Regions from separate parts of the Shewanella sp. Choline-02u-19 genome, predicted to be linked through region 1. Evidence: predicted binding sites of a transcription regulator. Region 1 holds the regulator's gene; each other region holds the start of a gene.
The links. The regulator sigma-54, encoded in region 1, starts transcription at its own class of promoters, with help from an activator protein. The targets are predictions, from matches to a motif close to GTTGGCACGNNNNTNGNNT.

Region 1 (10,178 bases):
AAAGCACTCGATAACCTTTACCAATATGTAGACTCAAATGAGTTTGCCCAAGCATGCCAATTAATATTGCAGTGCACCGGCAAAGTTATCGTTATGGGAATGGGCAAATCAGGCCATATAGGTAATAAGATCTCAGCCACATTAGCCAGCACTGGAACGCCTGCATTTTTTGTCCATCCAGGTGAAGCGAGTCACGGTGATTTAGGCGTATTAAGCGAAAACGATATCGTCCTTGCTATCTCTAACTCAGGTGAATCGAGTGAGATTCTGACATTAATGCCAGTAATCAAGCGCATGGGGCTGCCGATGATTTCGTTAACAGGCAAGCCGGAATCCAACATGGCAAAGCTAGCCCATCTGCACCTTTGTATTGAAGTGCCCGAAGAAGCCTGCCCGCTGGGATTAGCGCCAACATCGAGCACGACGGCCACTTTGGTGATGGGCGATGCATTAGCGGTTGCTTTACTGCAAGCTCGCGGGTTTACTAAAGATGACTTTGCACTGTCTCATCCCGGTGGAACTTTAGGGCGTAAGCTACTCTTAAAAGTCAGTGACGTAATGCATAAAGACAATGAGCTGCCGCTGGTAAAGCATGATATCTGTATTACCGATGCGCTTTACGAAATATCTAAAAAAGGCTTAGGCATGACTGCCATTGTCGATGAGAAAAGCACTTTAGTCGGTATATTCACCGACGGCGACTTACGCCGAGTGATTGATGCAGAAGTTAACTTACGTACCACCCCCATTGCTGAAGTTATGTCTAAAGGCTGTGTCACCATTACTGATAATGTACTTGCAGCAGAAGCATTAAAAGTGATGGAAGAGAAAAACATTAATGGTTTGATAGTCATCAATTCACAGCAACAACCTGTCGGTGCACTTAACATGCTCGACATGGTGAAAGCAGGAGTTATTTAACATGTCTAAACAGGGATTCTATGGCCCGATTAGCGATGATGTTTGGCAAGCCGCCAGCAAAATCAAACTGCTTATTTGCGATGTAGATGGCGTATTTTCCGATGGCCTAGTCTATATGAGCAACTCCGGCGAAGAGCTTAAAACATTCCACACTCGAGATGGTTACGGTGTTCGCTCTGTTCTTTCTAGCGGCATTAACGTGGCGATTATTACTGGTCGAAAATCAAAAATTGTCGAAGATAGAATGACAGCACTCGGCGTCACTCATATTTATCAAGGCGTTGATAACAAGTTAAGCCCCTACAATGAGTTATTAGCACTTTACAATGTCAATCCAAATGAAGTTGCCTATATAGGTGATGATATGGTCGACTTGCCGGTGATGAAAGAGGTCGGTTTATCGGTTTGCGTCGCTGATGGCCACCCTTACGTGAAGCAACATGCTTTAATGACAACTCATATTAATGGTGGTCATGGCGCCCTTAGAGAGCTCACAGACTTGTTATTACTTAGCCAAGGTAAGTTTGAGTCGGCTCACGGGATGAGCATATGAATCGCGTCACCCTAGCGATTATCGCTTTATTTGGCACCGCACTGATCCTTTATTGGCAAGTGCAGTCTAAAAAAAGCGACCAAACGTTAGACATTGATATAAGCGAACGCCCTAACTACATCATCAATGATATGCGCAGCACTGAATACAATGAAGCGGGTCTCATTAATAGCAAAGTCACCGCCAAGCACATGGAACACTTTGAAGAAGCCAGTATGACTTACTTCACTGACCCGGTTTATTTGATCTATCCCGATGATGGTCAAGCCCAATGGCGTTTAACCGCGGCTAAAGGAACCCATAACAATTTAACCGGTAAGGTCTCATTGGAAAACAATGTTATTATCGATTCTATTAGTCCAGAAGAGCCGATCCAAACATTGTCTACCTCCTATTTAGAGCTTGATCTAGAGACGATGGTTATGACCTCTGATGAAATCATTTACGTCACTGGTAATGAGTTTGTGATTCAGGGAACAGGCCTTTATGCTGATCTTAACGCCCAAAGTGTAAAGTTGATCAGTCAAGTCGAAGGGATCTACGATGTTAAGTAAGCGATTCAAAAAACAAATATACTCACTCATGCTAGCAACCCAATAGCGGAGTAGAAGGAAGTTATGAAATACAATCAATCAATACTTGCAGGTCTGTTGTGTCTGCTTAGCATTAGTAGCTACGCGCAAGTCGATGACTTAAAGCAAGAAGTTAAAATTGCTGCTGCCAGCCAAGAAGCTGATATAAAAAATAATCAGGTGATCTTTTTTGGTCCTGTAGAAGTGACTCAGGGTTCAATTAAAATGAAGGCTGATGAATTACGGGTGTTCTCCAAAGAAGCGAGCTCAGGAAAAATACTCGTGGCTACGGGTAATCCTGCGACATATACCCAAATGATGGAAGATGGCCGCCCGGCGATGGCAAGTGCGAAAGAGATCCGTTATGAGTTGGCAACAAGAACCTTAACCTTGTTAGGTAATGCAACCTTGGAGCAAGAGGGCAGCCAAGTCACGGGTAACCGCATCAAGTACAATATCGGACTACAAAAATTAGTCGCAGAAAGTACAGGTAAAGGTAATGATCGCGTGATCACTATCATTCAGCCTGAAGCTTATCAAGAAGAGACGCCTGAAACCCCAGCCGCACCCATTAAAAAGCAGGAACAGCAATGACCCAAAAAACGCTGACCGTACGCAATTTAGCGAAAAGTTATAAGAGCCGAGCCGTTGTTCAAGATGTGAGTTTAACGGTCAAAACAGGGCAAATTGTTGGGTTATTGGGTCCTAATGGTGCAGGTAAAACCACAACATTTTATATGGTTGTTGGTTTAGTTCAGAGCGACAAGGGTCAGATCTTAATCGATGACGATGATTTAACCTTAGACCCAATGCATCTCCGAGCACGTAAAGGCATTGGCTACTTGCCACAAGAGGCAAGCATCTTTAGAAAGCTCTCAGTGCGTGACAATATCATGGCAGTATTACAGACTCGCAAAGATATCAATAACGAGCAGCGTGAAGAGCAACTTGAACACCTACTCGAAGAGTTTCACATCACCCATATCCGCGATAGCCAAGGCATGGCGTTATCAGGTGGTGAACGCCGCAGAGTTGAAATCGCTCGAGCACTGGCAGCCAACCCAAAGTTTATTCTACTCGATGAACCTTTTGCCGGCGTTGATCCAATATCGGTTATCGATATTAAAAAGATTATTGAACAGTTAAAAAGCCGTGGCTTAGGGGTGTTGATCACAGACCACAATGTGCGTGAAACATTGGACGTTTGTGAACATGCCTATATCGTAAGTCACGGAAATTTGATTGCAGAAGGCACACCTGCCGAGATATTAGATAATCAGCAGGTTCGAGCAGTGTACTTAGGTGAACAATTCAGGCTATAGTTAACCCACAGTATGCGGGTTTAATTGTATAGCATTAGCTAAGTATATGAATACAATCAAAGTGTTGACTCTTTAAGCTCTCTTCGTCAAATCACCGAGCTTCAACGTTTAATTACAGTGTAGGGAATAGCGGTAAGATGAAAGCGTCACTCCAGCTCAAAATGGGTCAGCAGCTAACTATGACTCCACAATTACAGCAGGCTATTCGCCTTTTGCAATTGTCCTCTTTAGAGCTGCAGCAAGAGATCCAGCAAGCATTAGACTCTAATCCACTGCTTGAATTAGATGAAGAGCAATCCGATGGCGAGCCTATCAGCAACGAAGATAGAACCACCAGTGACTCTGACAGCTATTCAGAGTCGGATAGCGACAATGAATACAGCAGTAACACAGATGTTGATCCACAGCAGGATAGCGCTGCGGTAGACACCTCTGATGCATTAACGCAAGATTCAATGCCAGATGAACTCCCAATGGATACTACTTGGGATGAAGTCTATACCGTGTCTTCGAATTCAAGCTCCGGCGGAATGCGCGATGATGATATGCCATTCCAAGGCGAAACCACTGAAGGTTTATACGAACATCTTGAATGGCAGAAAAATCTAACGCCTTTTTCTGATAATGACCTAGCGATTGCCACCGCCATTATTGATGCGGTTGATGAGCGAGGTTACCTTACTCAGAATTGTGAAGATATTCTTGAAGCAATGGGCGATCCAGAGATCGAGATAGACGAAGTGGAAGCCGTACTCAAACGCGTGCAGCATTTCGACCCTATCGGCGTCGCAGCCAGAGATCTCAGTGAATGTCTGCTTATCCAATTAGCTCAATATGCAGAAACAACACCCCATATAGACAATGCTCGCCTGCTCATTAAAGATTACTTAGATTTGATTGCTGGACGTGATTTTAGGCAATTGATGCGTAAGACTAAGCTCAAAGAGGATGACCTGCGTGATGCTATCACGCTTATTCAAACCTTGAACCCAAGACCGGGCCTGGCAGTCACGCGAAGTAAAGACGAATATGTGATCCCCGACGTTTCAGTGACAAAAAAGAAAGGCCGTTGGGTGGTTGAACTCAACCCCGACTACATGCCAAAAATCAACGTCAATCAACACTATGCTTCGATGGCTCGTAGCCAAAAAAATCAAGCAGATGGCCAATTTATTCGTAGTCACTTACAAGAAGCTAAATGGTTTATTAAAAGCATTGAGAGTCGTAATGAGACCCTCCTAAAAGTCTCCAACTGTATTGTGAAGTTCCAACAGGGATTTTTCGAATATGGTGATGAAGCCATGAAACCTATGGTACTCAACGACATTGCTGAAGCCGTAGAGATGCATGAATCCACTATCTCAAGGGTGACCACACAAAAGTATATGCATACCCCTAGAGGTATTTTCGAGTTAAAGTATTTCTTCTCTAGTCATGTCGGAACCGACGACGGTGGAGAGTGCTCATCAACAGCAATTAGAGCGTTTATTAAGAAGTTAGTCGCAGCTGAAAACCAACAGAAACCATTAAGCGATAGCAAAATGGCGCAACTGTTGGCAGAACAGGGGATTAAAGTTGCTCGACGTACCATCGCGAAATACCGCGAAGCAATGATGATCCCGCCCTCAAACCAACGCAAGAGTTTATAACTAAAATTATACACTTGGAGGAATCTTTCTATGCAAATTAACCTTACTGGGCATCACATTGAAATCACTGCGTCACTGCGCAGTTATGTTGAAGAAAAATTTACAAAGCTTGAACGTCATTTCGATCAGATCAATAATGTGCACGTCATATTGAATGTTGAAAAAATGCAACAGATTGCCGAAGCACGAATTCACCTGAAAAAAGGTGAAGTTTTTGCCACTTCGGAACATGCGGACATGTACGCCGCAATCGACTCCCTGATCGACAAATTAGATCGTCAGGTTATTAAACACAAAGAGAAGCTGACCAAACACTAACGATGGAACTATGTACCATCCTGCAGCCGGAATGCACTACCTGTGCCACTCCGGGCAGTAAGAAAAAAGTACTGGAACTCATCAGCGATATTGCCGCTGCCCAGTACCCTACCCTTTCTTCACAAGAGATTTTCGAAAGCCTGTTGGCTCGCGAAAAAATGGGTAGCACAGGTATAGGCAACGGTATAGCAATCCCTCACGGGAGATTGGCTAATATTGACCATCCATTGGGCATATTAATCAAATGTGAAACACCGATATCTTTTGACTCGATAGATAAGCAACCGGTTGATATATTATTTGCCCTGTTAGTGCCCGCAGATCAATGTGAGCAACATCTCGCGACGCTGTCTTCAATGGCAGAAAAGCTTAACGACAAAGCGATCGTGAAGCAGTTGAGAAAAAGTAAGAGTGAATCTGAGTTATACGACTTAATCACTCAATAGTGAGAGGTCTCTGATCTGTCGAGCTTAGTTTTTACGTATTTTTTGATGTTCAAGAAGTATAAGACATGAGCAAAGAGAAACGCTTACACACTCTTGTAGGAATAGCTTAGAAACACTTAAACCAGTGTTCCTAAGCTATTGTTGCCGTGTTATAGGCTATTTGTGGAGAATAATTAAACTGCATTGCCTCCGTATCGTCCCACCTCGCCAAAATAATGTATAAACTGCGGTAAAAACAAACCTAAAAGTGCAACTATCTCGACGGACTCAAGTCCGTAAGTCGCTAGAGATTACCGATATACAAGCAGTAAGATTTAACGACCTAGGCATTTATTACAGCAATATTATTTATTATTACCAACTAGCCTAAGCTATTGCTTTAAGCCAGAAAAAAGTTAATCTATAATCTTGTACACCCCGTATACATTTATAAAACATTAATTCTAACTTTTATTAGGTAGTGAAAAGATGAAACTCGTTCTAGTCTCTGGTCGTTCCGGCTCAGGCAAATCAGTACTGTTAAGAATGCTAGAAGATCTCGGCTATTATTGTGTCGATAATCTACCATTGCCAATGATGGGCACCCTGCTTGAACAACTTTCTGGTAACTCAGAGTTAGTCGCTATTAGTGTTGATATCCGCAACATGCCAGAAAAAGAGAACGAATGGATTAAGCATCTGACCAATTTGCCAGAAGGCGTGGAGTTATTGAGCTTCTTTTTAAACTCTAGCGATGAAGTGCTCCTCAAGCGCTACAACGAAACTCGTCGTCTGCACCCTTTGTCTCATGCAAACATTTCATTAAAAGAAGCAATTCAGCTTGAAGGGCGCCAGTTGGAACCGCTCGCTAAGATCGTTGACCATTATATTGATACTTCTACCCTCAATATTTACGATCTCAATGACCAAGTACGTGAGATCTTATTAGGCAACGTCGATAAAGAGTTGATGATCAAGTTTGAGTCTTTTGGGTTTAAACATGGCATGCCAACTGAAGCTGATTTTATGTTTGACGTTCGATTTCTTCCAAATCCACATTGGGAGCCGGATCTCAGACCCATGACAGGGCTCGATAAACCCGTGCAAGAGTTTTTAAATCTGCACCCTACAGTCAATAAGTTTATCTGGCAGATCGAGAATTTATTGGAGACTTGGTTACCCGATTTAGAACGTAACAACCGCAGCTACCTCACTATCGCTATTGGTTGTACTGGTGGCCAGCATCGCTCTGTTTATGTCACAGAACGACTCGCTGAACACTTCAAAAAAGGCCGACATAAAGTCACTTCTAGCCATAGAGAGTTAAAAAATGCCAACGATTGAACGGCAAGTCACCATCTGCAATAAGCTCGGGCTACATGCCAGAGCGGCAACAAAATTGGTGGTTTTAGCCTCAGAATTTGATGCCCAAATCACTATTATTCAAGGTGAAAAGCAAGCTTCAGCGGTAAGTGTACTAGGCTTACTCATGTTAGAAACTGGAATGGGTAAATCCATACAGCTTCTCGCCAACGGCCCAGATGCAAAACCAGCGTTAGATGCCATATGTCATTTGATCAATACCAAATTCGACGAAGATAATTAGTCCGTCCATTTTCCTAATATTTGTTATTTATCCCCCTTTACTTACGTTATGATAAGCGCCTTTTAAAAGACCCTGCGAGGGACCCATGCCGATTGAAGTCTTAGACAACGAAACAACAGACCAACGCCTCAATCAGCTAAATAAAGCATTAGGTAGCGGGATGTTTGTTCATGTCCGCAATATGTTGCAGGATATGGCAGCCACCGATATCGCCTTTATTCTCGAATCTTCGCCGCCCCGCACCCGCCAAGTTTTATGGCAATTGATTGACCAAGAGCACACAGGTGAAATTCTTGATGAGTTAGGCGAAGAGCTTAAAGACAATCTTATTCGCCAAATGAGTCCAGAGCGCGTCGCTAAAGCGGCTGAAAGCATGGATACCGATGACTTAGCCTACATTCTTAGAAGCTTACCAGACAGCATCTTTAATGAAGTGCTGCAGTCGATGAGTGCCCAAGACCGTGTCAGGGTTGAGCAGGCGCTCTCTTATCCCGATGATACTGCTGGCAGTATCATGAATACCGATACTGTAACCCTAAGACCCGACGTCAATATCGATGTGATATTGCGCTATTTGAGAATTCGCGGCGAACTGCCAGCCGCAACCGATATGCTGTATGTGGTCGATAAACAGGACCGAGTACTCGGCGGTGTGCGCATTGCCGATCTACTCACCTGTAATCCAGATTCATCGATTAGAGAGATCATGGCCGCCGATCTCGAAGCTATTCCCGTGGGTATGTCCGACAGTGAAGTGGCGCAACTGTTTGAGCGTCATGACTGGGTTTCTGCCCCCGTTATTGATGATGATAACAAGTTGCTTGGCCGTATTACCATTGATGATGTGGTCGATGTTATTCGAGAAGATGCCGAACATTCGATGATGGGTATGGCAGGTATGGATGATGATACCGATACCTTTGGTCCTGTACTCAAAAGTACCTTTCGCCGTTCACTGTGGTTAACCGTCAACTTGTTTGCCGCGCTGCTCGCAGCATCGGTGAGTAATATGTTCGAAGGAACATTAGAGCAATTTGCCACTATCGCGATTTTAATGACCATTGTTCCCAGTATGGGCGGTGTTGCAGGTAATCAAACCTTAGCGCTGGTCATTCGTGGTATCGCCCTAGGTCAAATTGGTCAAAGTAACTCCAGGTGGCTTATTGGCAAAGAGCTTGCCATTGGCTTTCTGAATGGCTTGCTGTGGTCCGTTCTTGTGTTTGCAGCAGTGTGGGCTTGGAAAGGTGACATTACCTTGGGAGCAACGATTGGTGGAGCTATGCTCATCAACATGACGGTTGCAGGCCTTGCTGGCGCAAGTATTCCGTTACTGCTTAAAAAGATGAACATCGACCCAGCGCTTGCAGGCGGCATGGTATTAACCACAGTGACTGATGTTATCGGCTTATTTGCCTTCTTAGGACTGGCGACCGTATTCCTGATAAAGTAGCTTAAAGAAAGTTGAATAAACTAAAGACCGCCTTTTAGCTAATGCTAGAAAGCGGTCTTTTAGTATTCATCAATCTTCACGCAGAGCTTGTTGTATTTATCGTTTGAGTGGCGCTTTAAAACCATAGTCCGCTAAGATTGTTTGGCCCTTTTCAGATAACACAAACATTGCTAGTTTCCAGGCATCAGGTTGTGCAGCCTTTAACACGACTAAGCCATAATCTGCTCCCACCGCTATCTCATTGGGCAGCTGTACCACTTTCAAGCTAGGCACCTCTTTTTGTGCAAGAACAGCATTAGTGCAATAGGTTAAAAAGATGTCAGCGCGATTATTTTCCATCACCCAACCATAGGTATTACGGCCACTAGGTGCTTTAGCACTGGTTTCACCGCCCGTTAGCTGTAATGCTTTGTTCTCTAATTTATTTTTCGCCCCAGCAACTAATGCATCAGCCCTTGCAAAAACCTTCCACGCGTAATCACCAGACGGATCGGCTTTAGGAGTCGACGTGCCAAGACGAACGTCACTACTGAGCATCTGTTGTAATAAGTCATCATCAATTTCAACACTGGCTTGCGTCAACGCGCACATTTGGTTTTGTGCAAACATCACCACACTTTCTGCCAGTGCGTCATTTTGTAAGGTTTGTGGATGTTTCATATTGGCAGACGCAAACACATCCACAGTCTCACCCTTTTCAATACGCTTTCTGAGTAGACCTGAGGGTGCAAAATCGGTATTAACAGCCTGCTTCGACTCTAACTGATAAGCCGCAACAATATCTGACATGGCATTTTTTAAACTGCCCGCTGCGCGCATCTCTATCGGCGCAGCGGTTGCCGTTAGTGGCAATATTAATAACGAGGCTACAATCCATTTTTTCATGATAATTTCCATAGTAAGTACTGAAGGTACAATCGGTGTATATAACGATGCCGCCGATCAAAAAGCATTTACTCGCAAAAAACAACAGCCAAGGCTCCATCAGCAAAAGGGGCTTTAAAACTGTTGAAATGGATCACTCACAAATTAACGCCACCAGACAAAAAGTCGCAATTAATGAATAGCAAAAAGCCACCGAGTCGGTGGCTTTTTATCTGAATAAAGACACTAGTTAGCTTAGTGGGCTAAGTACTATCTCAACTCTGCGATTGTCTGCTCTGCCCGCTTTAGTCCCATTGCCTGCTATAGGTCTTTCTTCCCCCACGCCATGAGACACCACTCTTGCTGATGGAACCTGACGGCTCATCAAGTAGCTAGCGACTTCACTCGCTCTGACTTGCGACAGCCTCAAGTTATAAGATGCAGCACCAGAACTATCGGTATGACCCATCACATTGAGCTTGGTCTCATCATATTCTA
Region 2 (10,178 bases), 2.8 Mb from region 1:
GATGTTTGACTCACCTTGGGGAACGGGAGAGTTATTGCAGGCGTGGAGCCAGACTGATTTTGAGTATCTACAGCAGAATATCATCGGACATTTGATGATGAAAAAGAAGCTCAAACAAGAGCCTACCTGGTTTATTGGTGTGTTTGATGATGAAGATAAGATGATCACTATTAACAATACCGATGGCAGCGTTTGGATTGAAATCCCTGGGGAAAATCAGAGTAAAAAGTTAGCAGATTCGTTAAATGGTTTTATCGCTGAGCTTACGGCGCGAGTGACGCCACCGGTTAAGCTGGTGGAAGAAGATATGCCAGTACTCGATCACCCAGGTATTTGGCAGCGTATGAAAATAATGTGGCAGAACTTACGTGGGAAATAGCGGGTAAAATTTAACGCTAGAAGCTTAAACTATTAGCTTGAAAGAAGAGGTCTAAATTGCACTGCAATTTAGACCTTTTTTGTCTCTTTTAGAGATGATCCCAAGAGATATTCGACACGATACGGCATGGTTCGCAGCGGAAGTGAAACATATCCAATAGCGGCTCATCTAATAGCCAGTGGTCACTACCACATTTTGGACAGCAACGTTTTTTCTCATTGGCTAGGCTTTCTCCACCAACGCGATAAAGATAGTAATAGGTTGGGATTTTTGTCAGGAATTCAACTCGGCCACGCAAGTCCCAGCCGCGTCTAAAGAGGTCACTTTTGTGGCTGGTTAGCTGCTCAAGTGCTGCAAACTCGGCTTTAGTCCCCGCGGCCATTTGTATTTCATCACAAGCTTGCCATTCGGTTTGCCAGCGGATCAGCCGTTTATGATCGCCATTGGCTGTCGCTGGTACTTGGTAAAGTGGAATTGGCTGCAGCGTATCACCATTTCTTAGTGGCGAGCACATATGCACATAACTGGTATAAAGCAGCTGCCAACTTGGTGTCTCTTGGCTAGACACTTCTGAATTGATATCTTGGCCAATATACTTCTCGCGAGGAGCAAGTAGTTTAGCGTCTGTTAATTCAATTAAGGTTTTCTCGACCCAAGGGCTATTAAATCGCTTGGCAAGGCTACTTTTTTCTGGCATCAACAAGCGAGCTCTAAACTCACCGTCATTGAAAGCGACAGCAAATTCTCGACCGAGTATTTGACCATTGGCGCGATAAGCTTCTAACAAGCCATTAATGGCTTTTTCGGCGGCAGTGATTGTCGTGTTATCGAAGCATTCAAATCTTAATTCAACAACATGCATTATTTCTTGGCTCCACTAGCATTAAGCGATGCTGATTCAAGCGCTGTTAATCTGTTGATTACGGCTTGATAGTTGGTTTTAAGGGTTAACAGCTCCTGCTCAAGTTGCGTAATTCTTTGCTGTTGTTGAGTGTTGGTTGGAAGTTGCAGAGGTGCTTGCGCTGATGCGGTTAACTGCGCCTTAGTCGGGATTGCGGCTTTGTCTACAGCATTCATCGATTTGTACTGTTGTAAGCCTTGGATCAAAGTCAGCATTGCAACACTGACACCTAGCTTAGTTTTAATTAATGCAAGAGTGGGTTTTTTACCTTCATCGCTGAGCTGTTTGGCGGCGCAGAGTACTTGGTCTAGAGGGCTCATCGTTGGTTAAATTCCTTACTCATTAGTATATTTAGTTCATTAACAGTAATTAATTAAGATTAAATCATTATTAAACAATGCTTTAACATGTGGCATGTAGTTTGCTTTAATGATATTTATAAAATCAATATAAATACAGGAAGTTAATGTGAAGAATAATCTACTAAGTTTAGCGTTTTTTGGGATAGCAAGCATAGGGTTAACTGGTTGCGTTATCAATGTAGGTGATGGTGAATCTGATTGGGATAACAATGGAGCTTGGGAGAAAATCCAAGAAAGTAACCGTGACGGCCTATCGAGGATCTCACTGGGGATGTCAAAAGAGCAGGTGACAACGCTAATGGGTACTGCTGATTTTAATGAAGCCTATATCCAACAAGATAAAGAAGTGCATGTGCTGTTTTATCGCACACAACGAGTTAAGGGCGACGGCAAGACAACCAAAGATGAGTGTACTCCCGTAGTTATTAGCAATAATGCCGTTGTTGGATGGGGCGAAAAGGCCTACACCAAAATATAATTATCTTTCTATATTTCTTTAATATGGTGAAGTTACTTTCTTAATAGGGTGTCTAAATGGTCAATTAAATCCGACCATTGGGCATCTTCCGCTAATGCCTCTGCTAGAAAATGTTGCTGTGATATTGTCCAAAATCCCGCTTGATGAATAAGCAGCCCTTTAGTAATCGTATGTTTTCGTATAAACAGTTCAATTGCTTTAGCATCACTTGGTAAACCGAGCTGTTGAAATAGATGTTCTAGATCCAAAGGGGTGGTGTCCATGATTAACGCTCCGTTGCTATCGTGTTGCTTCCAGTATGGTAGAAAACGACCTAATCCTCCAAGTTTAGTATCGATACTTTTTGACACCCAATGACTCATCAGATGCTCGTTTTATAACAACATTAAATTTCTGACAAAGTGAATGTTGATTATTAATTGCACTTTTCTATGGGCTTGTTACATTGGTATTTATGTGATCTAGGTCAAGGAAAATAACAATGGAAAATCAAATCATGGAAGAGTGTCGAGCGGTCTATCTAACGGCTGAAGATTTACGTATTGCCGCCTCAATTCTTTACAATGCTTATCACGATGATCCATTTTTTATGGATGCACTCTATGATGATGACAAGGTGCAATATGAGCAAAAACTGCGTGGCGCTATTCGTGAAGAGTTAAATGCGCTGTGGCAACAGGAACAAGGGTTAATCGGCATGTTTTCTGGAGAACGACTGATAGGGGTTGCCTGTATTGCCACTCAACAAGTCCCGCTTGGTGAAGCCCGTTACTGGCATTGGCGTTTGAAAATGTTGATAAGTGCTGGCTGGCAATCGACCCAAGCTTGGATCAAAAAAGAACACCAAATTATAGAAAACCTGCCCAATAGTCGTTGCGGTATTTTGCAGTTCATTGCTATATCAACAAATGAGCAAGGCAAAGGTTACGGTAGTCAATTAGTTAAAACAGTATTGAGTTGGTGTGATGAACAGTTGCAGCTTGATGGCGTTGGTGTGTTTGTTAGCGATCCAGCACATATTGCATTATTTTCGAATCATGGTTTCGACAAATTGGAGGATCTAGAAATAGGCAAGGTGACGGGGGAATTGATGTTTTATCGAGGCCAGACTAATGACTAAACGTTTTAATAATTTCGCTGAATTCTATCCCTTTTACCTGTCGCAACATCAAAATATAACGTGCAGAGCGCTACACTATATTGGTAGCTCTCTGGTGATCTTAGTGACTATTTTCGCGCTCTATTCAGGGCAATGGTTACTGTTATGTTTGTTACCCGTCATTGGTTATAGTTTTGCTTGGATTGGGCACTTTGTATTTGAAAAGAACAAACCGGCGACATTTAAATATCCCATTTATAGTTTAATGGCTGATTGGGTGATGTTATTTGAAGCCTTTTCAGGCAAGAAGAGATAAAAATATCGGATTCGGATGTCCTTGGCGTAAGAGATCTCTTACTTTTATGTGGGACATCAAATGGTAATACTGTTGATATAGTCACTATAGATAGTCTTAGTTGTTTATAATCAGTACGTTATGAAAACCTCTATAAGTTGCGTAAATGTTACGATCTTGAGTGTTTGCTAAAAGACCGTCGCACTGGACTGATAAGCGTATAAAGTTAACTCAAGCAATCAATTGGTAAGCCTTGTTAGCGATAGAGTTCGCTGTAAATCATCATTACCATTTTGATTCTCAAGTTTAAATATTTAGTGAGTGGATAGGCCAGCTGCTAGTTTAAGGATAAGTTAGCAGCCATTGGATATAGATATTTTAGTCATATCTAAAATTATGTTTAGTAGTTAAGGCTAACCTTATTAAATAGTTAGGTATTTGCAGGATGCAACTAGGACAACCTCAGGATGAGGATTTTGGCTTAGGACAAGCTAATAAATGGATTTACAAGGAAGATGCAGGATGCACGTTAAGCAAGGATGATGCAGGGAGCACATATATAGCGGGAAAGCTAAAAAGAAGCTAGATCAGGGCGTACCGAAAGGTACGCCCTTTCTTTTATCTTTGATAAATTGCTCGGATTTATGTGAGAGATCTCTTACAGCTTCGTGCGAAATAAGGCTGATCACTTGCTGGTAACGAGTAGGTTTTTATTTAAACTAGTTTTTAAACAGTGGCTTATGTGATTATTGTTGTATGGCTAAAATGTGACTGCATGTTAAATGTTACTTATTGAGCCAATTTTTATGGGATTTTAGTTTATTATTTGATTGTGCAAGGAAGCATGACAGAAAGGATTTACAGATTAGGATGATCTAAGAGTGACGGAAGGATCCGCACTTAATATGGATAACTATCAAGGACGAGGCTTTCAAGGAATGATTGCCAGAGCGACCAAGGAGTGGTTAAACATTCCAGGATGGAAAGTTTTACTGCCTAGGAAGGTAGGATGCTACGGATAGTGAATGAATGGATTCTCAAGGATGATATTGGACACGCTTAGGATGAGCAAGCTTAGTAAAAGGATTACTGAGTAACAGGGATGAGTATCGAAAGATACAAGGAAAGAAAAGGAACATGGACGACGCAGGGAGCACAGTTACGCATGGATGGTGCAAGGAGCATTAAAATAGCAGGATGAGCTTACAAAGAAATAGCGAAAGCGCGTCTCCTATGGAGCCGCGCTTTTTCTTTGCCCCCAATTTGTGCTTTAGCGCAAATTGGGGGCAATGGGTCCTGTTTAACCTAGACTGGGAATACTCTCAGCCTAGTTACTTACACCCACCAGAACTACAATTGCTTTTAGAGCGACCACCACAGCTTCCGCCGACAGACCCACGAGATTCTGGTGCATCATGCCATTCAGGTTCCGGAAAAATAGGCCACTGTACTTTGTGGATTTTTTTACCGTGCATCCACAAGCTTCCGCTATATTGATTAATGCCATCGGTACTAAATTCAAATAGGTATTTTACTTTCCAAGTGAAACCAGTACTGCCACCGAAGCTTGGCTTTGCTGTTTCCTGAGCGATGGCAAGCAGTTGTACCTTTTGTTTTTGGCACTCTTTGGTTGCAAAAGTACGGCTCATTTCCGCCATTTGCCTTAATTGCCAAAAAAAGGCGGCGATAACAACTACCGCTACGATTAATAAGAAATCTGTCATCATGCTTTAATTACCTTAAATAAGCCGCCAATAGCTGCAGAAAGCGCTGCACTTCGGTTAGGGTTTCGTAATTGAGTTAACAGTTGTGTGCGAATTAATGGAATAGCCACAATATCAGCAAAAATCTGGTTAAAGAAGTGTTGTTCTTGTTTGGCAAGTGCTTCTAAGTAGATACTGAGAGTTGGTTCATCTTTTAACGCTGACCAATTTCGAGCAGCAATGGTAATCAACATATCTGCGGATAAACCATTACAGCTGGCTAAATAAGCGATCGCTTGCTGACTTTGCTCAGGGTGAGATGCTAATGCCCTTAAAAGGTAAGCTTGGCTTTCTGTGGAAGCTGCAGCAAACTTTTCGAAAAGTTGTGTTGCGAGTGCATCGTCGATAGTTAGGTGCTCTAGGCACTGGCACATAGCAATTTGTACTTCTACTGCCGCGCGATCGAAACTGGCATTAATATGCTGTTGATGATCAAGTTCAGCCGCTCTAACACAAACATCTGCAATGCCCTGCATTCCGATGCTTTGCCAGTTTTCAGCTGGATGTTGTCCAGATAAATATTGATGAGCAAATTCATACTGGCTAGAGGCTTTTTCACCGAGTTGTTTTCGCACTAACGCGTTAAATACGGCTAACTTTTCTTGAGAAGGCTTAAAGTTAAAAGGGTGGTTAGCGAGTTGCTCTTGCTGCTGATCGGTTAAAGGTTGGGTCGGGTCTCTGCCTAAAGCTTCAATTATCATCTTGATGAATTGAGTGCGCGGCGCTGGCGAAAGCAAGCCACGTTCATCGAGCGCTAATTTTATAAACCAAATATAGTGTTGTTGGCTTACATCCCAAAAGACAATCGCAAACTGAGCATGTCCCTGAATTGGAGAGGGATAAGGCGTGAGTAACGCTTCAATTTGCTGAAACGCCACCATATCGATATGTTGAACTCTACGGCCCATATCATAAACTTGGAATTGGGTTTTGGCCGTTTTAAGAAATTGGCTAAGGGTCGTTATTTCAGTCATATCGCTATCGAGTCAGTATTAATTAACCCACATTATAGGGATAACTGCGGCTAGATGGTATGATCTGATGCTAAATTTCATTTAGTAGTTTAAATTCTAGTTGGCAGTCGTTTATTGCACTGGAAGTGAAGGTGCTAAAGACGAGATTACGCTAGCACGGCCTAATAAATGCTCTTTCTAATTGTACTATTCATTCTCAATTCCCCCTGTGAATCTGTACTTATTATAAGCCTAAGTTAACCAGCAGAAAATGTTCTAAAGGAAAGAAAGCTAAGTGGTACAGGCCATTTGGCAGTCCTATTCATGCAACAGGAGTGTTAACCTATTTGACCCGACAACAGCTTATTAAATTGCATGATGAACTCGTCATTGCTGCATTATGGAGTGCCACTCTACCGTCTGAAAGCGCGATGCAAAGTAGCGCGCCGTTTGCCTGTGATACCATGGCATTTGAACAGTGGCTGCAATTTATTCTAATCCCTAAAATGCATTATTTACTCGATAGTGCGATGCCGCTACCAAAAGCGATAGCGATTGCCCCCATGGCGGAACATGTATGGGCTGGCAAACCTGAATTTTGTCGCATAATTAAAACTATTACAGAATTAGATGAGCTATTAAGTGAAACAAACTAAAGCTGAATTAACCCAACCAGATGAGATAGATGAGGCGCAAGAGCTTACTGAGCTTGAAGAGTTAGGCCTAGAAGATGAGCCTGCACCTTATATCGAGATTTTATTTGAAGATGATGATGTTGTCGCTATTCATAAGCCTGCTGGCTTATTGGTTCACCGCAGTTATTTAGCGAGGCGAGAACGGTTTTTTGCTATGCAGCTAACGCGGGATAAAGTGGGGTGTCATGTTTTTCCTGTGCATCGCTTAGACAGGCCCACATCGGGTATATTGTTATTTGCTAAAAGCAGTGAAATGGCTAAGGCATTGTGTGAACAGTTTGCCTCTCATACGATTGATAAAGAATATTTAGCCATTGTTCGCGGTAATATGTATGACGCTGCAACCCTAGACTATGCGCTAAAAGTGGAGTTGGACGATTTAGGTGATAAAGATGTGGACCCCAATAAAGCCGCGCAAAATGCGGTGACTTCATATCGGCCTATACTCAATAGCGAGATCCCTTTTGCCTCAGGTCGTTATGCAACGAGTCGATACGCACTGGTCCATCTTTCTCCACACACTGGGCGTAAACATCAATTGCGCCGTCATATGGCACATTTACGCCACCCTATACTTGGGGATACAACGCATGGTGATGGTAAGCAGAATAAATTTTTTAGAGATCATTTTGGAGTAAATCGATTGTGGCTCATAGCTAAAAAACTCAGTTTTAACCATCCAAGAACGGGCGAGCGAGTTAATATTGAAACCGAGCTCGAGCAGGAATGGCTAGACTTGTTTGAAGGGCTAGGATGGCAAGAAGAGGCATTGTCTAATGCTAACAATGCCATACAAGTCGCAGATAATTAAGAGGTAGGCTTACAGCTGTCTTTTAACTCATTAGTTGAAGTTTGTTCATTATTATACGAGGCTTTCAAATATTCTAGTTGTTTTACGGTATGGAAATAGCACATTCTTCTAATATGTGCTGAACGATTGAGGTGTTTACGGTGTTTTTGTCTGCAAGAGTGTCTCATTACGGCTGGTCCTCGTACACATTCACTTTTAATTGCTGCATTGCTTGCAGCAATGTTCATCGATACAGTATGTTAAGGATATAACTAAATGGCTTTTAGGCGAAGTAAAACATGAAAAAAGTGAATCTAGTTTTTGGAACAGTTTACGGTGGTGCACAATATGTCGCAGAAACTTTACAACAGGCATTAACAGACTTAGGGCGTGAGGCTGTTTTGTATCAAAGCGACGAACTTGTAGGTTTTGTTCCGCCTCAAGATGAATTGCTATTGCTGATATGCTCGACAACAGGCCAGGGCGATCTTCCTGATGAGATCCAGTCATGGTTTTACGATATGCAGTCTAAAGCCCCATATCTGCCGGAACTCAAGTTTGGCGTAATAGGATTAGGGGATTCAAGTTATGAAACCTTTTGCGGTGCAGCTGAGCAACTAGCAGCGCTATTCGAAGAGCTTGGCGCAACACGTTTAGGTGATTTCTTAAAGATTGACGCCGGAGAAACCATGGAGCCAGAAGTCGAGGCGTTAGCATGGTTGCCTAGTTGGAATGAGCTCATTGATAAAGATCTAGCGGCTTAACTTTTTTACCCGTCGCCAAATAGGGACACCCTTTGGCGACGGGTCACTAAAATAATACTTGATCACGCTTCTGTGATCACTGAGCATCAAATACAGATGTCATCAAATGTCAGTTGCATTACATTCTAGATGTATAAATATTCACTTTCACTCAATCGATTATATAGGCCAATTTCACCTCATTTTCTATTATTTAACATTTTCTAGAACAGCTTACTTACCTTATATCTGCCGGGATTATAGCGATATTTTTGGTGCCAATATTGAGTGATTAAACGGCGTAGCAATCGCTGATGAGTCAATTCGCGCTATAGATTGATGGTTATTCATTAAAGTGGCCAAATAACTAATACTTTAATAATCGATTTGCTATTTGTCGGTTTATTATTTAGCCAAGGTTGTTTTCATCAATCAAGCCATTTAAATTAAACTTGGCTCATGTCACTTAAGATATGCGCAATCTGACCGCGAGAAAACCTATGGAACGTAAGGTACTGATTATTGACTGTGCCGATGCGCCAGGACTTATCACTAAGATCACGGGTGTGTGCTTTTCCCATGGCCTCAATATCGTTAAGAACAGTGAATTCGTAGATAACGCTCAGGGGCGTTTTTTTATGCGAACCGAACTAGAAGGGCTGTTTGAACCCGTTAGTTTGGTAGCTGAATTGCAGAGCGTGTTACCAACAATAAATCATACTAAGTTGGTTGATGTCGGCAAAAAACGTATTGTGGTGATGGTGACTAAAGAGGCACATTGCATTGGTGACTTGCTGATTAAATCGTATTCCGGTGCGCTAGATGCTGAGATTGTTGCCGTTGTCGGTAACTACGATCTGTTAGCCCCTTTGACTGAGAAGTTTGATGTGCCATTTCATTATATTAGCCATCAAGATATGAGTCGTAACGAGCATGAGCAAGCGATGTTGGACGTTATCAATGGTTATAAACCCGATTACGTCGTACTCGCTAAATTCATGCGGGTATTGACGCCGGAATTTGTGGGCCAATATCCCGATAAGATTATTAATATTCATCACTCATTTTTGCCCGCTTTTATTGGTGCGTCACCGTATAGACAGGCGTGGGAGCGAGGCGTTAAAATTATCGGTGCTACGGCTCACTTTGTGACGAACTCTTTGGATGAAGGTCCCATTATTAAGCAAGATGTTATCCCTGTTGATCACAGTTATAGCGTGGAGGCACTGTCGAAATGTGGCCGCGATGTCGAAAAAAGTGTACTCAGTAAGGCATTGCAACTGGTCATTAACGAAGATGTGGTGGTATACGGGAATAAAACGGTGGTTTTTTAGTGTTCGTGGTCAATAAAAAAGAGACTTTTGTCTCTTTTTTATGCCGAGAAAATAATTTAAAAATTAACAACGTAAAGATCGTCATCTTGCTCCGTTTGTGCAATATCCTTAATTGTTACAGTACCTCTAGCATAGGGCACAATTTTTGCTGCTGTTTTATCAGCACCTGCATTAAGCGCAAAGTTATAAAATGATTCACCATTACAAACCAGTTTTGGGAATATTCGGCTTTTATTTATGCGGTAACTCTTCATTGTGCTGTTAAATTGATAGTTACTGTTGCTAGCACCTGCTTTACAGACCGATACGAGTGCGGTTTCCATTTGAGGTGTCATTGCTGCATTGGCGCTAAAAGTCATTACTAGCGCGGTGCCTGCTATCGCGAA
Region 3 (10,178 bases), on a different contig from region 1:
ATTATGCAGTGCTGGACCACTGCGTGCGACACCAGTAGAAGTGGCCGGTAACACGGCTTGTTGAATGGCGAGATTACCTTGAAAGTCGAGCATTGACGAGGCACTACTTAGGTCAAATGGATTGACTGAACCTTTAGCATATAAGTCGCCATTGAGGTATTGGACTATCATCGTTCGCTCTTGCTGATCTGCGATTTGCATTATCCATAGCACCATAAATAGCGCCATCATGGCTAAGGTGAAGTCGGCAAATGCCACTTTCCAGGCACCACCATGGGCAGCTTTAGCTTTTGAGCGCTGCCTGCGTCGAATAATGATTGGCTCTGGTCTAATCGCCATTAGCTTTTCTGTTCCTGCATCCAGCGCTCAAGTTCAACAAAGGTTGGACGGTTTTCACTCTGAATTTGTTTACGACCTGCATCAATCGCCAACATCGGCGGTTTACCCTTAGCAAAGGCTGCCAAGACTGCGGCAACACACCGCATTTGTGCCGATTTTCGTTCGACTAAATGTTCAAGTGCTTTGGAGAGTGGATCAAATATGCAGTAGCAGGCAAAGATACCGATGAAAGTCCCCACAAGTGCTGCGGCTACTTTGACACCAATCATGGTAATAGGACCATCGATATTCGACATGGTAATAATAATTCCCATCACTGCCGCCAGGATGCCAAAGCCTGGCATCGCCTCTGCGACCTTACTGAGGGCGTAAGATGGGCGCATTCTATCTTCATCAATACGGTGGATCTCTTCATCTAGCATGTGTTCTAAATCATGAGGTGAAAGCTTGCCAATAGACTGTAGTCTTAGATTGTCGATGAGAAAGTTGAGTACATTTGGGTGCTCAAGTACCGCTGGATACATGAGGAATAGTGAGCTTTCGTTTGGTTTTTCAATATGATCGTCGAGTACTCGTAGGCCTTGAGATTGAATCTGCGACATCAACATGTTCAATAAGCCAAACAGTTGTGGATAGAGTTCAGGGTCCTCTTGGTCGACTTTGACTAGCTCTTTGAGCTGCTCATACATATCAATGAGTACAGATTTGGGATTAGCAATAACCAGTGCGCCACTGCCAGCACCAAAAATGATGAGTATTTCTGCGGGTTGCCAAAGAGAGAACAATGTTCCACCCGCCCATACATACCCACCAAATACTGACAAGAGGATGACTACTAGCCCTAACAGTTTGCTCATACTATCTCACCTGTTTACCGTTCCCATTGTTGATAGATGCTCTTAAGTTGTTTCACTGCTTGCTTATGCAGTTGGCAAATTCGAGTTTCTGTCAGTCCTAAGGTTGCGGCAATTTCTTTTAAATTGAGTTCATGCTGATAGTAAAGCGACAGGATCACCTGTTCTCTTTTGTTTAATTTTGAAATGGCTTGAAATAAACACTCTTTTGCTGAAAATTGCTCCAAAACATCATTTTTATCGACAAAATGTCCACCGTCACTGACCAGTTCATCTAGGCTACGCATCGACTCGGATTGTGACGCAAATAAGCGTTCACGATAGGCGGTTTCGTTTAACCCCATCGCTTCGGCGACCTCTTTATCTGTTGGTTGACGAGCTAATAGTCGTGTGAGCTTTCTGACGGTGTCATTTAACTCATGGGCTTGCTGTCTCACAGGACGTGGTCGCCAATCTTGGCGACGAAGCTCATCTAAAATTGCACCGCGAATTCGCAGTCCAGCAAAAGAGATAAAACCATTATCGTACTCGCCGGGATAACGTCTGGCAGATTCTAGAAGCGCCATCATCCCGATCTGTTCCATATCCTCTTTAGCTAACACCGAGCCGCAATGGCTTCTCAATTTTGATACTGAGCGCTTCACTAAAGGTAGGTATTGCATCATCACCTGACTTTCAGATAGACGATTAACAGCGATATCTCCACTTGCTTCTTGGTAGGCTGATTGAGCTGTATTCATGGCATATGGCCTTTATTGAATGACCATACGAGTAAACAACACATCGTCTAATTCGATGGCGAAGTCATTTTCGGCTAGCACGAGTGATAACAGGATATGCGCCTCTTTTTGCAGCGACTCAAGCTGCTGCGCATTATTGAGTTCATTGAAGTGTTTCTTTGAAAACATCTTCATTAAGGAGTTTTTAATCACAGGATCGGCTTTTTTAATGGTGTTAGCTGCATTGTTTGAACGGCTTTTAAACGCCATTTCTAACAGTAGATAGTGCGGATATTCATCGCCCGGAATAGAGATGACAAATTTATCTAATGGGTAGAATTTTGCTAATTTAATTTCTGGCTCTTGGGTTAAGAAAGGGCCTCCAATGAGCGTTGGAGATTGCCAGCCAACCCAAAATATGGCGGCTGTCCAAACCGTGATGAAGAGAAAAAAGCTGATCCGTTTACGGGCGTTTTTAGTGAGTGGCATGATGGGATCCTTAAATTATGCGAGTAGATCAACTTGATCTCGTTGGGAAATCTCAGTTGTCATTGGCTGAGCTTCCTGCTGGCTAGCGGCGGCTATGGCCGACTTCGAACCCTGCTGTGTTTGTTCTTGTGGTGACTCGCCGTGGCTGATATCGACGTCAATTTGGCCGCCATGATCTGCGGCTAGCTCGGCGCGTAGCCTGTCTAGCCCAGTTAATAGTGCATCGCGCACCGCAGCGTTGGCTGCGTGCATCTGGATATGTAATTTATCGCCATCAAGACGGATATTGAGCTCAATTTTTCCGAGTTCTGGCGGGTCGAGTCTGAGCTCTGCTTGTTTGATCTGTTGATCAATTTGAAAGCGTAATTGTTCACGCAATGGTGACAGCATTTCGTGGGCCTGCTGCAGCATAGGTGCGGCTTGAGAAACGGACACTGGCCCCCACTGTGCAACGGCACTATTCGCTCGGGTATTTGTCGCGAGTATTTGATGAGTGGATTCAATTGTATCGATACTGGCGCTATCAACTTGTTTGGCTATAAATGCCGTTGCTAACTGAGTGGCGCTTAAGAATGGATTCATACTGTCAGGCTTAACCGCACTGCTATTGAAGGTCGACCCAGGGCTGCTATTGGCGAAGTTTGTTGCTAGCGCAGCGGTATGGGCTTTGTCATTAGCGGCTGTTGTACTTGTTAATGGCTGGCCGCTTGTCTGTGCAGTTTGAATAGATGTTTGGCTGCTTAACTCTTGTGTAAACGGATTGACTGTTGAGGTATAAGTGCTAGCGAAATGCAAAGGCTTAACAGTATTGTCCAGTCCCAGCGTGGCGTTTTGGCTTGCTAAGTCTATTACGTTAGCGCGCTGAAAACTCTCGTCTGTTAAAGGTCCACCTGACATTGAAATAGTGTTGGCTATTTGCCCTGAAATATCACCATTGATACTGACGTTTTGTGGCTGCCTTGGCTGCGGCAATATCAATGAGAACGGCGCTGAATCGGTCGCCGATTGCTCTAGATCATGGGAATAAGCTTGGTCAACAGGCTCTTTAATATGGCTGACTCGTGCTGAATTAACGGCCGGTGTTGTGCTTAATGCACTTGGTAAAATGGGACTAGTCATTGGTGACTCCAGCGCTGGCACAGGTAAATTGGTAAGCAGCAAGGCCGTCTTGCTGCTGTTCAAATTGAGCCATCTCTTGCTTGATCTTGCCTTGTGCTTGTCGTAACTGCTGCACAATTTTTGCATGGCTTTGCGCTAATGATTGGCGTGCAAGTACCTGTGAGCGAGAGTGTGGCTTGCCCGCTTTTTTAAGGGCATTGCACATCTTTTCATTCACTATCACTAGCTTTTCCCAGTCTTCAGCGCGCGCGTGAAACGCCAGTGCTTTTTCAAACTGTTGCCACTGCTCAATTGAGATTGGCCCAACCTGCTCTGACATCGGTAATCACCTTTGTTATGGGTTCTAGGGCTGCAACGCTATTTTCAACGCTCGCGGTGACCAATTGCCGACTGCAGTAGTCATAAAGGTGGTTGAGTCCTGCCGCGACCTTGCCGCCGTTTTCAATATCGAGCATGGAGTCGAGGCCATGGACGATATTGAGACATTTGTTGATACTCTGACCTTTATCTTCAAAGCTCTTACGCTGCATAAAACCACTGGCACGTTGGATCTCCTCTAAGAGGCCATCGAGCAGCATCCGTACCATTTCATGTGGATTAGCGGCAGCGGCTCGGGCGTCTAATGAGGTCTGTTTGTAAGCATTAAAGGGATCGTGCTCATTCAACATTGGTTAGCATTCCTTAATTAAACAGCATGCTAGCTGAGTTAAGTTGGTTAATGGTGTTTTCCATTGCGGTGAACTGAGACAGGTAAATTTGGTACCTCTGCTTCATCTGATAGTCATGGCGAGACATGCTGTCTTCAACGCGTTCAATTTGGCTATCTAGGTTGTTTTGCTTAAGATCGAGATAACCATTGGACTGAGTGAATGGTTCGATAATAGTGTCTATTCTATCGATGAAGCTGTTATCGGCAGTGAACATCTCTTTTAAGGCCGCGGGATCATCTTTAAGTGCTTGGGTCAGCTTATCTTCATCGATATCAAGCTCACCACTACGGTTCATCTCAATACCAATGTCAGATAAGCGCATACCGTTTGGTGCGGCTTCGAATACGCTATTGCGCATACTGGCTTGCAGCATTCTTAATGTAGAGTCACCTTTGAGGGCACCGAGCTGATCTTCTGTGACAGATGATGGCTTATCATCTTCATCATCATCGTCTTTATCTTTGTCGTCAGTGTCCTTATCGTTTTCTTTGGCCTCATCGACGACGCTACTGCCCATAGAACGGGTAAGCTGATTAATTTGGTTCATCAGGTCATTGAAAGACTCGACAAAGTCCTTAACCGCATCTTCACTGCTGCTGGTGTCAGATTCGATTTTTATGGTGCTGCTTTCGCCCGCCGAGTGTGTTTTGTTCAGCTCTATTGATACACCATCAATAACGTTACTTAAGTAGTTACTGCTACTCGTGATATCGATACCATTGAGCACTATCTCTGCGTCTTGCGCCGCTTTACGTTGGTTCATGCCCCAATCAACACCGTCCATCTCAACTTTGAGCGTACTGTCTTTACCTGATTCTGAGGAGGTCATCATTAACTCGACACCGCCACCCGTTCTGACGAGTGAGGCTTGTACTCCAGGGTTATCTGGGTGTGAGTTAATGGCATCACGAAGATCATTCACGGTGCGAGTGCCGTCAGCATTAAGCACTGCCATATCTATCTCTATAGTGTCAGCGATATCGGGGCCGACCTGGATGCTTAATAAACCACTCGCGGGGAGTAAGTCGGTTTCACTGGCAAAGCTTTTAGTCAGCTGATGGGCTTGAGCGAGTTGCTTGACGGTTAGATCATAGGTGCCCGTGGGAGCATCACTGTCGACTGTTATCGCGGCGTTCTCATCACTGATTGATGAGGTTTTACTTTCAAAGGCATCACCATTAATCTTTTCTAGATTACTGGTCATTTTATTGAGGCTACGCTCCAATAACTCATAGGCATCAATTTGTGTTTGATGCTTGGTTAAATTGGTTTTAAATAGTTGATCTTTCCCCATTCTTTCTGCTGAAATGAGTTGTTCAGCAAAAGATGCACCGTTCATACCTGAAATCATTTGATCCTCCTATAATGATACTTTTGCAATCTCTGTACCAAACGTTAAGTGTTTGTATATATTGAATTCTGTTTGTTTATCTGTACTTGTATCCGCTAGCGTTTTTCCGTTTACAGCACGGAAAAGGAAGTACGGCTTCCGCAAGTCACTTTGCCCACAATTGGATTTGAAGCTATACCTCTACTAAGGCGACCTTGCGAAGGTGATGCTGAAGTGTGTCAGTGATAATTTTTCAAAAAAAAAGAGCCTAAAGGCTCTTTTTGAAAGTTGGGAGGGTAAGGGAGGAGAAATTAACCCAATAGACCCATAACCAAACCAGTGTTTTGGTTTGAAGAAGACAGGATATTAGTACCCGCTTGAACCAAAAGCTGATTCTTAGTCATGTTTGCTGATTCAACGGCGAAGTCAGCATCCATAATACGGCCAGCAGCAACTTTAGTATTCTCAGTTACGTTAGCAAGGTTTGAACTCGTGTGGCCCAAACGGTTGATGTTAGCACCCAGTGTTGAACGTTCTTTACCTACAGCATCAATGAAGTCATCAATCTTAGTGATAGTGCCTTTTGCTGCACCGACAGCTGAAATATCATCAGCAACACCAGCAAGATTGGCTTTATCTACGGTAACTTTTAGTTGCTCACTTGCACCTGCACCGATCTGGAATTCAACACCGGCGGTCAATGAGTCGAATAACTTGTTACCTGAGTATTCAGTGTTATCAACAATACGAGTGATCTCTTTGGTTAGCTCTGCGAACTCATCGTTAAGTGCTGTTAAATCTTCAGCTGAGTTCACGCCGTTAGCGGCTTGAGTTGCAAGTTCTTTTTGACGGTTCGCAATGGTCGTTAGCTCATCTAGTGCGCCATCAGCAGTTTGCAGCATAGATGTCGCATCGTTCACGTTACGGTTAGCTGTTTCCATGCCTACAACGTTGGCATTTAAACGAGTCGCGATTTGTAGACCAGCAGCATCGTCAGCAGCGCTGTTGATACGTAGACCAGTAGAAAGACGCTCCATAGCATTGCTAAGTAGGTCATTGTTTTTTGTCACAGAATTTTGAGAAACAAGTGAAGCATAATTAGTATGTACAGATAACATAATATTTTCCTTTAATAAGTCATTTAAGCTCTGGGTCTTACCAATAATAAAACGACTGCTAAAATCAAAACTGAAAAGGCGTCATCATCTTTTTGTTATCATTAAGTGTAACTGGTTGTAAATTATGGTTTATATTGTTTAATTTTTTTGAATTAAAACGATTTTATGTCGATAATCGCTTTAGTGAACGGTCTTTTTAGTCGCTCTATATAGTCATGTTAGGAGCCGAATTAAGAGAACTAGAATGGAAAAATCGCTAATTAGACCCAGCTTCGTCACGCAATTTAGTTGTATAGGCAGTGATTGTGAAGATAGCTGTTGTTATGGCTGGAATATCATTATTGATAAACAGAGTTACAAAAAGACCCTAGCGCACAAGGAGCTTAAGTCTTTGGCTCAAACGGCGCTGAAGAAAGTAAAAAAGAGCGAGCAACAATGGGCTCAAGTGGTACTCGACTCAAAAGGTGCTTGTGGGTTTTTAGATGATAAGCAGCTGTGTCAAATTCATGCTAAAGCGGGTGAGGACTTGTTGAGCCACACTTGTAAGACCTACCCTAGAATGTCGCACATGAAAGATGGTGATCGTTATGAAAGCCTGTCGTTATCTTGTCCTGAAGCGGCGCGGACTATTCTGCTTAAGCCCGATGCGTTTCAATTTGAACGTATGACGGTGAACCATCACCGTACCTTTAAAGCGACGCCAATATGGGCGAAAAAAGCCCATGATTATACCATTCAGCTGTTATTGAAACCCGAGCAGCCAATAGAGCATGGGCTCACAGCGGTCGGTATTTTAATGAAAACAACTGAACGAGTTGCCAATGGTGAACTGGAAAGCAGCGCCATTGATGATATGTTTCAACAACTGCTGAGTTTGAGTAATAACGGTCAGCTTAAGCAACATTTTGAAGGCTTTAATAAAGATACCGAGATACACAAAATGCACGCTTTCACGTCGATGCAACTGTGGTTAAACACCAATAAAGCAGGACGAGGACGTAGTCGATTTGAGCAGATAAACCAAGCCATTTGTGCCATGGGTGACGGTGAAAATAAAATTAGTATGGGGCGGATTAATCAGGCTTGGCGCGATGTCGCCTTACCTGCATTGGCTGAGCATCAAACGCTATTTAGTCGTTATTTATTTTACTATTGTTACCATATGAATTTTCCACAAGTTGACGCACTCACTCCATCGCAGGCATTTCGGGTGATGCTGTTGGACTTCTTTATGCTGCGCTGCTATTTAGCCGTGATTGCAGCGCAGAAACAGGGGTTGTCTGAACACGATATCATTCTGTGTTTTCAGGTGTATCACACCAATAGGCAGCATAAAGCCAACTATAGCCAATATGCTGTGGAACTCTTGGATAAAGGGCAGTTTGAAGACCTAGCATCGATCCTCACACTGCTAGCGTGAAACAGCGATTGATTGAGTGACGAATACGGGGCTTTTTGGCCCCATATTCTCTCGCTTAAGATCGCTAAGTTAGTAGGGAAGACACCTGAGCTCGGCTGAAGTTGGCTTGCGCCATGAGTGACGTCACCTGCAGGCTGAAAGGTGCAGGTTGCATCAAACTCTTGACTTGATTAAGCGTCGAATCCAGCCCTTTTAGGGTGTCTTTTTGGCGGTTAGCCTGATGCAGTTGCTGTTGAATGTGTCGCTGACTGTGGTTAAGTTCTTGCAGCTGCCCCTCGACTTTATGGCGGGTTTTACTGATTTTAGCCACGGTTTGTTTAAGTTCTTGTGGGCTATTAAAACGCCATTCTCGTGGATCTTGCCAGCTTAACTCTTCGCTGACCTTAATGGTTCGCGCATCACCAGCAGGGAGTCGCTGGCCTTGGCCTGTCATCAATAAACCTGATTGGATTTGTTGCCACTGTTGTTTATTACTTTTGAAGATAACGCGGCCTTCATTGGATTTTACGACCCGAATATCGAGCGGCTTGAGACTGCTGTCGAGACGCTTTAGTAGCTCGGCGGGTTGAGCATTTGCGGGTAGCAGTACCCTTACTGTGTCATTGCCTATGTGCATATTCACTTGTTCGTCACGGGAGTTGACGGCGATCAAGTCGACAGACTTTAAGCTAAAACTGTATTTTGCTACCGGGCGTTGAGTTGAAATAAGATTGAGCTGATGGTCGACTAATTGTGTGCCCTGATAGCTGATGTTTAGCCCTGCCAGCTGCTGTTGGAGCTGCTGTGCTTGGCTGAGTGAGTCGCTATTATTTGACGTGAGAGATTGTTGACTGTGATTTTGCAATTGCTTTAGCAAGGTTTGTACTTGTTGTAGTCCATGTTCGGCGACTTGTTGAGCGCTAATTTTATGTTGGCCTTGGGTGACTTTTGCCCACTTATCATAGCTTTCAAGTCTATGGCTTGGAATGCTAGCAACATTGACTTTTGCTTGCTCTTTCGCGGGGTGTTGCATAGCCGTCGTTGGCGCAACCGTTTGGCTGCGCTGCTGAACTTGGAGTGAATCTGAAATCCCTTTGAGCATCGACTTCTCTTAGCTTGGTATTATATGTGGTTGAACAAGGATAACTGCGATACTTGCACAAACGTTTTCTGAGTCACCTGAAGGGTGGTGAGCTTTAGATTAAACTCGGCAGTGGCTTGGGCATAGTCTAACCCTTCAGTTTCCCCAATCACCTCTTCGTTAAATAGTACCCGCTCTTCATGGGAGGTTTGGATCAAACTCAAGGTATTTTGTTTGCCACCAATATCTGTGATTGCAGAACTAATACTGGTGAGAGTGTCATCGAGGCTAGTTAACATGTCACTGGCGGATTGACTAAAAGTGGGGTCGCCAGGTGCTAAAGTAGGATCTTCTAGCACAGTGATAAAATCTTTGGTTTGGTTGAGAATGTCTGCGCTACCGTTAGCGAAAATAAACTCCGCCGCAGTGCTGTTGGCAGTCATCCAAGATGAGCCGGAGGTTTGCACCTCTCTATGGTTGGTATCACCTTGATAAACATAGTTACCACTGGCGTCTTTTCCAATCGGTGCAGTGTCAGTCAAGTTACCCGAAAACAAGTAATTACCGCCTTCATCTTTGGCGTTGACGGTATCGACAAAGGCTTCTAATAATTCGTCCATCTCCGCTGCATATGCGGCTCTGTCTTCTGGCGATAAACTACCATTATTGGCTGCTACGGTGATTTCACGCATGCGGCTTTGTAATTCGACCATGCTCGACATGTAAGTTTCAGCGCGGCCAAAACTGGTTGAGAGTGATTCAGTATTTTTGATGTACTGATTCGTGGCAGCCATATCTCTTTGGCTGTTAATGACTTTCACTGAACCTATGGGATCATCTGACGGGCGAAGAATCGATTTACCCGATGCCATCATTTGATTCAACTTGGAGATATCGACAGTCGATTTCTGCAGGCTTTGTAAATTATTGCTGTAAAGATTAAGCATACTTACGCGCATTCGAATGTCCTTAAATACTGTTTAATATCGTTTGAAATAGTTGATCGGCTGTCGAGATAAC

Region 2: the regulator sigma-54 is predicted to act here: its motif matches at 1,689-1,707, upstream of CXF83_RS08020 (DUF3192 domain-containing protein).
Region 3: the regulator sigma-54 is predicted to act here: its motif matches at 5,605-5,623, upstream of fliD (flagellar filament capping protein FliD).

Annotation. Positions count from the first base shown of each region.
Region 1 covers NZ_PJBE01000013.1:3,104,769-3,114,946, forward strand. Annotated here, with positions in the region: gene CXF83_RS20240 (KpsF/GutQ family sugar-phosphate isomerase) at 1-921, shown strand, start outside; gene kdsC (3-deoxy-manno-octulosonate-8-phosphatase KdsC) at 923-1,474, shown strand; gene lptC (LPS export ABC transporter periplasmic protein LptC) at 1,471-2,028, shown strand; gene lptA (lipopolysaccharide transport periplasmic protein LptA) at 2,092-2,640, shown strand; gene lptB (LPS export ABC transporter ATP-binding protein) at 2,637-3,368, shown strand; gene CXF83_RS20265 (RNA polymerase factor sigma-54) at 3,506-5,017, shown strand; gene hpf (ribosome hibernation promoting factor) at 5,048-5,335, shown strand; gene ptsN (PTS IIA-like nitrogen regulatory protein PtsN) at 5,338-5,781, shown strand; gene rapZ (RNase adapter RapZ) at 6,250-7,104, shown strand; gene CXF83_RS20285 (HPr family phosphocarrier protein) at 7,091-7,366, shown strand; gene mgtE (magnesium transporter) at 7,452-8,816, shown strand; gene CXF83_RS20295 (molybdate ABC transporter substrate-binding protein) at 8,913-9,701, opposite strand; gene CXF83_RS20300 (OmpA family protein) at 9,931-10,178, opposite strand, start outside.
Region 2 covers NZ_PJBE01000013.1:289,198-299,375, forward strand. Annotated here, with positions in the region: gene syd (SecY-interacting protein) at 1-379, shown strand, start outside; gene CXF83_RS08010 (Zn-ribbon-containing protein) at 468-1,241, opposite strand; gene CXF83_RS08015 (hypothetical protein) at 1,241-1,600, opposite strand; gene CXF83_RS08020 (DUF3192 domain-containing protein) at 1,749-2,120, shown strand; gene CXF83_RS08025 (DUF2789 domain-containing protein) at 2,153-2,482, opposite strand; gene CXF83_RS08030 (GNAT family N-acetyltransferase) at 2,602-3,240, shown strand; gene CXF83_RS08035 (DUF962 domain-containing protein) at 3,233-3,535, shown strand; gene CXF83_RS08040 (DUF3301 domain-containing protein) at 4,846-5,241, opposite strand; gene CXF83_RS08045 (DUF3549 family protein) at 5,238-6,251, opposite strand; gene CXF83_RS08050 (YqcC family protein) at 6,578-6,886, shown strand; gene truC (tRNA pseudouridine(65) synthase TruC) at 6,912-7,736, shown strand; gene CXF83_RS08060 (flavodoxin) at 8,015-8,479, shown strand; gene purU (formyltetrahydrofolate deformylase) at 8,959-9,792, shown strand; gene CXF83_RS08070 (DUF3718 domain-containing protein) at 9,849-10,178, opposite strand, start outside.
Region 3 covers NZ_PJBE01000012.1:171,986-182,163, forward strand. Annotated here, with positions in the region: gene CXF83_RS02820 (flagellar motor protein MotB) at 1-339, opposite strand, end outside; gene motA (flagellar motor stator protein MotA) at 339-1,196, opposite strand; gene CXF83_RS02830 (RNA polymerase sigma factor FliA) at 1,211-1,933, opposite strand; gene CXF83_RS02835 (flagellar basal body-associated FliL family protein) at 1,946-2,401, opposite strand; gene CXF83_RS02840 (flagellar hook-length control protein FliK) at 2,417-3,520, opposite strand; gene CXF83_RS02845 (hypothetical protein) at 3,513-3,839, opposite strand; gene fliS (flagellar export chaperone FliS) at 3,808-4,188, opposite strand; gene fliD (flagellar filament capping protein FliD) at 4,202-5,581, opposite strand; gene CXF83_RS02860 (flagellin N-terminal helical domain-containing protein) at 5,872-6,678, opposite strand; gene fliB (flagellin lysine-N-methylase) at 6,923-8,098, shown strand; gene CXF83_RS02870 (hypothetical protein) at 8,163-9,179, opposite strand; gene flgL (flagellar hook-associated protein FlgL) at 9,200-10,117, opposite strand; gene flgK (flagellar hook-associated protein FlgK) at 10,128-10,178, opposite strand, start outside.